2 regions of the Marinobacter bohaiensis genome follow, and region 2 is predicted to be linked to the other one. Evidence: predicted binding sites of a transcription regulator. Region 2 holds the regulator's gene; the other holds the start of a gene.
The links. The regulator sigma-54, encoded in region 2, starts transcription at its own class of promoters, with help from an activator protein. The targets are predictions, from matches to a motif close to ANTGGCATNNANNTTGCTNT.

Region 1: the regulator sigma-54 is predicted to act here: its motif matches at 2,094-2,113, upstream of glnK (P-II family nitrogen regulator).

Annotation. Positions count from the first base shown of each region.
Region 1 covers NZ_QGEH01000005.1:161,914-165,272, reverse strand. The annotation lists gene DKK67_RS18965 (DUF6316 family protein) at 21-218, shown strand; gene DKK67_RS18960 (ammonium transporter) at 306-1,574, opposite strand; gene glnK (P-II family nitrogen regulator) at 1,650-1,988, opposite strand; gene DKK67_RS18950 (accessory factor UbiK family protein) at 2,310-2,576, shown strand; gene DKK67_RS18945 (YifB family Mg chelatase-like AAA ATPase) at 2,658-3,359, shown strand, end outside.
Region 2 covers NZ_QGEH01000001.1:1,651,610-1,654,968, reverse strand. The annotation lists gene DKK67_RS07385 (RNA polymerase factor sigma-54) at 110-1,624, shown strand; gene hpf (ribosome hibernation promoting factor) at 1,736-2,044, shown strand; gene ptsN (PTS IIA-like nitrogen regulatory protein PtsN) at 2,075-2,542, shown strand; gene rapZ (RNase adapter RapZ) at 2,571-3,359, shown strand, end outside.

The DNA of each region.
Region 1 (3,359 bases), on a different contig from region 2:
ATTCGAGTCAGGAGGGCAAAATGGTGGTAAGACAGGGAGAGCCGGAAAAGAACTGGTTCCGCTGTGAGCGGTTCAGTTTCGTCAACGGGGAATGGTTCTTCGAGACCCGGGAAGGGATCGTCAAGGGGCCGTATGAGAATGAGCTGGAAGCGGAGCTGGAGCTCAATTTCTTTCTCCAGCAGGCGGACAGTCAGCCGTGCAAGTCGGCGACCGGCTAAGCCGATCGCGCGTGATGTCTGGAAAGCACCGGCCCACAAAAAAGGCGCCCCGCAGGGCGCCTTTCTCGTTGCTACCGGAGAGAACGCTTACTTGGCGCTCAGGAACTCCGGATAGGCTTCCATACCGCACTCGGACAGATCCACGCCCTCGTACTCTTCTTCCTCGGAAACTCGCAGACCCATGACCGCCTTGAGGATGCCCCAGACAATCAGGCTGGCTACGAAGACCCAGACGAAGATGGTGATGGCGCCGATGATCTGGCCGCTCAGGCTGACGCCGCCGTTGGTGGCCGGTACCAGCAGCAGACCCAGCAGACCGCACACGCCGTGGACGGAGATGGCGCCGACCGGATCGTCGATGCGCAGCTTGTCCAGGGTCACGATGCTGAAGACCACCAGGATACCGCCCAGGGCACCGAAGATGGTGGCGGTCAGGGCGCTCGGGGTGGACGGCTCAGCGGTGATGACCACCAGGCCCGCCAGGGCGCCGTTCAGCAGCATGGTCAGGTCGGCTTTGCCGAACATCAGACGCGCGGTGATCAGCGCCGCGATACCGCCGCCGGCAGCCGCCGCGTTGGTGTTCAGGAAGACCATGGCGACCGAGTGTGCGCTGGCGATATCGCCCAGCTTCAGGACGGAACCGCCGTTGAAGCCGAACCAGCCCATCCACAGGATGAAGGTACCCAGTGTGGCCAGCGGCAGGTTGGCACCCGGGAAGGCGCGGATTTCGCCGTTCGGGCCGTACTTGCCTTTACGCGCGCCCAGCAGCAGGACACCCGCCAGGGCGGCCGCCGCACCGGCCATGTGCACGATGCCGGAGCCGGCGAAGTCGCTGAAGCCCAGGTCGCCCAGGCTGTACATGCCGAAGACAGCAGCACCGCCCCAGGTCCAGGAGCCTTCCAGCGGGTAGATGAAGCCAGTCATGACGACCGCGAAGATCAGGAATGCCCAGAGCTTCATGCGCTCGGCCACGGCACCGGAAACGATGGACATGGCTGTGGCGACGAAGACCACCTGGAAGAAGAAGTCGGACGCGCCGGAGTAGATGGAGCCACCCTCGAAGCCGCCTTCACGGCCGGCGAAATCGCCCAGAACGCCAGCGACATCGACGCTGCCCATGCCGGACAGGAACACGTTGCCGCCGTACATGATGGCGTAACCGCAGACCATGTACATGGTGCAGGCAATCGCGTAGAGCGCGACGTTCTTGGTGAGAATCTCAGTGGTGTTCTTGGCGCGGACCAGACCGGACTCGAGCATGGCGAAACCGGCAGCCATCCACATGACTAATGCGCCGCAAATCAGGAAATAAAAGGTGTCTATAGCGTACTGCAGTTGGAAAATTTCGTTTTCCATGTGAAGCCCTCCGCACAAGGCTCTTCAGGAGTGAGTTGGGTATTTGCGTTGGCGTTGTTGTTGGATTCGGTGGTCTTAGACGGCTTCTTCGCCGGTCTCGCCGGTCCGGATCCGGATCGCCTGCTCCAGTTCGGTCACGAAGATCTTGCCGTCACCGATCTTGCCGGTGTTGGCTGCCTTGGTGATGGACTCGATGACCTGGTCGAGCAGGTTGTCGCCAATAGCCACTTCCACCTTCACTTTGGGCAGGAAGTCGACCACGTATTCCGCACCCCGATACAGCTCGGTGTGCCCCTTTTGCCGCCCGAAGCCTTTGACTTCAGTGACGGTCACGCCCTGTACGCCAATCTCGGACAATGCCTCGCGGACGTCGTCCAGCTTGAAAGGCTTGATGATCGCTGTCACAAGTTTCATTGCTGTCTCCTTGGTAATTCCGTCTCAAACTTGTTCTATGGGTTTGGTTTGAGCTCGGGATGCTGCCACCTCGCACACAGTGTGTGCGGATTGCGTACGAGGCATTAAGCATCGCGTGTGCCAACGCAAAAAATACCCGGTAAAACAGTGAATTAATCAAGGCTGGCCCCGAATTGGGTCACAGTGTTGCATCAGTCTGGTGCGCACTGTTCCGTAACGAACCGGATTGGTGCGCCATTTCGGTGCGTGCTGGATCAGCCTTGTATCACCCCGATTATGGTACACTTTTCCGACCATGCCTTGGGACCCGCGAGGATTACGTTGAAAAGACCACAGGATTTTCTGTCACAGCTCCAGGGCCAGTTTGGCCAGTTCGTTCCGGATATGGCGCGTGCCGCGAAGGACGACTTCGAACAGCACGCCCGGGCCACGGTTCTGTCGGTCCTCAATCGCCTGGACCTCGTGACCCGGGAAGAGTTCGACGCCCAGCAGGCCGTCCTGCAGCGCACCCGGGAAAAAGTCGAGGCCCTCGAGAAACAGGTGGCGGAGATGGAGCAGCGTCTGGCCACCGATAAGACCGACGGCTGATACCCGCGCGGCAGGACGCCGCGTCGCCGTCCATGCAGTTGCCGGATGCCCCGTGTCCGGCCCGAACCAGGGAAGGTTGTCATGCTTGCGATCGTTCACACGCGCGCCCGCCTGGGCGTTTCCGCGCCGGCCGTCACGGTCGAAATCCACCTCTCCAATGGCCTGCCGTCGCTTTCCATCGTCGGGTTACCGGAAACCGCGGTCCGCGAAAGTAAAGACCGCGTGCGCAGCGCCCTGATGAACGCCGGTTTCGAATTCCCCACCCGCCGCATCACCATCAACCTGGCCCCGGCCGATCTGCCCAAGGAAGGCGGGCGCTTCGACCTGCCCATTGCCCTGGGCATCCTGGCCGCGTCGGGCCAGATTCCGGCGGAAACGCTGGAGCGCCTGGAATGCGTCGGTGAACTGGCGCTGGATGGGACCCTGCGCCCGGTGCGCGGTGTGCTGCCGGCGGTCATGGCGGCGCGGGCGTCCGGACGCCAGTTGCTCGTCCCCCGGGAAAATGCCGAGGAAGCTGCGCTGGCGGCGGCCGACGACGTGCTCGCCGCCGATCACCTGCTGCAGGTGGTGGCGCACCTGTGCGGCGAAGAGCGCCTGCCGCCGCTGACCCGCACGCCGGAACCTCCGCTGGATGAAGGCTGGCCTGACCTGCGCGATGTGCGCGGCCAGCACGTGCCCAAGCGGGCGTTGGAAGTGGCGGCGGCCGGCGGGCACAACCTGTTGCTGTTCGGCCCGCCCGGCACCGGCAAGAGCATGCTGGCCAGCCGCATGCCGGGTATCCTG
Region 2 (3,359 bases):
CCGACCTCTGACACGAGCGTTTTCAAGGTCCGGAGACATCCGGACAGGTCTTGCCCAGGCGCAATAACTCAGTCGATGGCCACAGGGTGACGGGACTAAATCAATGGTAATGAAAGCTTCGCTTCAGCTGAAGCTGGGTCAACAGCTCACCATGACACCCCAGTTGCAACAGGCAATCCGCCTGCTGCAACTTTCCACGCTGGACTTACAACAGGAAATCCAGCAAGCGCTCGAATCCAACCCCATGCTGGAAACCTCGGAAGAGGAAGACGGCGCCGCTGATAATGAGAGCGACGGTGAGGACGCGTCCGCTGACGGCAACAGCGAGGACAGCAACGACACCACGCAGGACGACGATAGCTGGGACGAGCCGGCCGAACCCGACTGGAACACCGATACCAACCAGGAAATCCCCGATGACCTGCCGGTCGACACCGCCTGGGACGACATCTACCAGTCCGCCCCGGCACCGGCGGCGCGCAGCGAAGAAGACGACGACACCGACTTCGAATCACGCAACTCCCCCACCGAGACCCTGCAGGACCACCTGCTCTGGCAGCTCAACCTCACCCCCATGGGCGAGCGCGACCGCGCCATTGCTCACGCCCTGCTCGACTCGGTGGACCCGCGCGGCTACCTGATCTCGACACTGGAAGACATCCACGCCGGGCTGGTCGACGACAGCGAGGAAGATCCGCTGGAACTGGACGAAGTTGAGGCCGTGCTGCGCCGCCTGCAGCATTTCGACCCGCCGGGCGTGTTCGCACGGGACCTTCAGGAGTGCCTCCTGATCCAGCTCAACCAGCTGCCACCGGATACCCCCTGGCTGCCCCAGGCACGGCTGGTGATCAGCCACTACATCAACCTGCTGGGTAATCGCGATTACGCCCAGTTGCTGCGCCGCAGTCGCCTCAGCGAAGAGCAGCTGAAGTGCGTACTGGCCCTGATCCAGACGCTCAACCCGCGGCCGGGCGACTCCCTCGACCAGGCCGAGCCGGATTACGTGGTGCCGGATGTGGTGGTGTCCAAGCAGAAGGGCCGCTGGCGCGTCGAACTCAATCCCGAAATTGCCCCGCGCATCCGGGTCAATGCCGGCTACGCGGCGCTGATCCGCCGGGCCGACAACAGTGCCGACAACACCTACCTGCGCGATCAGTTGCAGGAGGCCAAATGGTTCATCAAGAGTCTGCAGAGTCGCAACGAGACCCTGCTGAAAGTTGCCACCCGGATCGTTGAACATCAGCAGGGATTTCTGGATCATGGCGAGGAAGCCATGAAGCCGTTGATCCTCTCGGACATTGCCCAGGCAGTGAGCATGCATGAATCGACCATTTCCCGGGTCACCACCCAGAAATACATGCATACGCCGCGCGGTATCTTCGAGCTGAAGTACTTTTTCTCCAGTCATGTGAGCACGAACGAGGGCGGTGAATGTTCCTCCACGGCAATTCGTGCCATGATCAAGAAACTGGTCGCCGCCGAAACCCCGAAGAAACCCCTCAGCGACAGCAAGATTGCAGCGCTGCTCGGGGACCAGGGCATCAAGGTGGCACGACGGACGGTCGCCAAGTATCGCGAGGCGATGCACATCCCGCCGTCCAACGAACGCAAGAGACTGGTCTGAGACGCAAGCGCCCAGGGCCAGCCAGAGTCGGTTTTCAAACGTCGCTGAGTGCGACGGGCTCAACGTCGGGAGCTTCTCTGCTCCCGGCCATATCGACAACAGGAGAAGCCTATGCAACTCAATATGTCAGGTCACCATGTCGAATTGACTCCCGCTCTGAAAGACTATGTCTCCGGCAAGTTTGAAAAACTCGAACGCCATTTCGACCACATCAGCAACTGTCAGGTGACCCTGTCCGTGGAGAAGCTGCGCCAGACGGCCGAAGCCACACTCCACGTCATTGGTGGTGAAATCCACGCAAAGGCTGAAAACGAAGATATGTACGCGGCCATTGACGGCCTGCTCGACAAACTTGATCGGCAGATCCTCAAGCACAAGGAAAAGACCGTTGATCGAATGCACGGTGCTGCCGGCCGCTAGCCGTTCCATCCAAGGGAAAGCATTCCATCCATGACGGAATCACCATTAACCATCCAGTCCATCCTGGTTCCCGAGCTCACCCTCTGTGGTGTGCCGGGAACCAGCAAGAAACGCATCCTTGAGTTGATCGCCGAGCACGTAGCCAAGCGCTACCCCGAGCTCGACGAGACCCAGACCTTCAATAACCTGGTGTCCCGGGAACGGCTGGGCAGCACCGGTATCGGTCAGGGCATTGCCATCCCCCACTGCCGTCTGGACGGCTGCAATCATGTGGTGGGTGCCCTGCTGACCCTGGAGGAAGGGGTTGCGTTCGACGCCATCGACAACCAGCCGGTGGATCTGCTGTTCGTGCTGATCGTCCCCAAGGAGGCGACCAGCGAGCACCTGGAACTGCTGAGCCAGCTGGCCGAGAAGTTCAACGAGCGCAGCTTCTGCGAACGCCTGCGTCAATGCCGGGACGCCGACGAGCTGTTCCGCGTCATGACGCAACCCGAGTAACCATTCGCCGATTCGACGAAGGCATTGCATGAAACTGATCATCGTCAGCGGTCGTTCCGGATCCGGCAAGAGTACGGCACTGCACGTGCTCGAGGACCTGGGCTTCTACTGTATCGACAACCTCCCCATCGGCCTGCTGTTCCCGTTGACCGAGGAAGCCAGCAATGCCTCGCCGGACAAGCTCCGCAATATTGCCGTGAGCATCGATGCCCGCAACCTGGCCGATGAGATTGCCAACTTCGACGAGATCCACGAGCGCCTCAAGGGCGCCAGCCTGAACGTCGAAATCATCTTCCTCGACGCCACCGACCAGGCCCTGCTGCAGCGTTTCCACGCCACACGCCGCAAGCACCCGCTGAGCAATGTCCGCACGTCGCTACGCGAGGCGATCAACCACGAGAAGGACTTGCTCGACCCCCTGGCGCAGTTGGCCGACCTGTACATCGATACCACCGAGCTGTCGATGTATGAGCTGCGCGACATGGTGCGTCAGCGCGTAGTGGGGCGACGCGACCAGGAACTGGCCCTGCTGTTCCAGTCGTTTGGCTTCAAGCACGGCGTACCCGTGGATTCCGACTACGTGTTCGACGTGCGCTGCCTGCCCAACCCCTACTGGGACGCCAGTCTGCGCGACTTCACCGGTGTCGATCCTCAGGTCCAGGCTTTCCTGGAGGGGCAGCCGGAAACCCGGGACATGCTGGACGATCTCAAGGAACTTCTGGAGAAGTGGTTACCGACTTTCCGGTCAAGCAACCGCAGCTACATGACCATTTCCATCGGCTGCACCGGCGGTCAGCATCGCTCGGTCTACATCTGC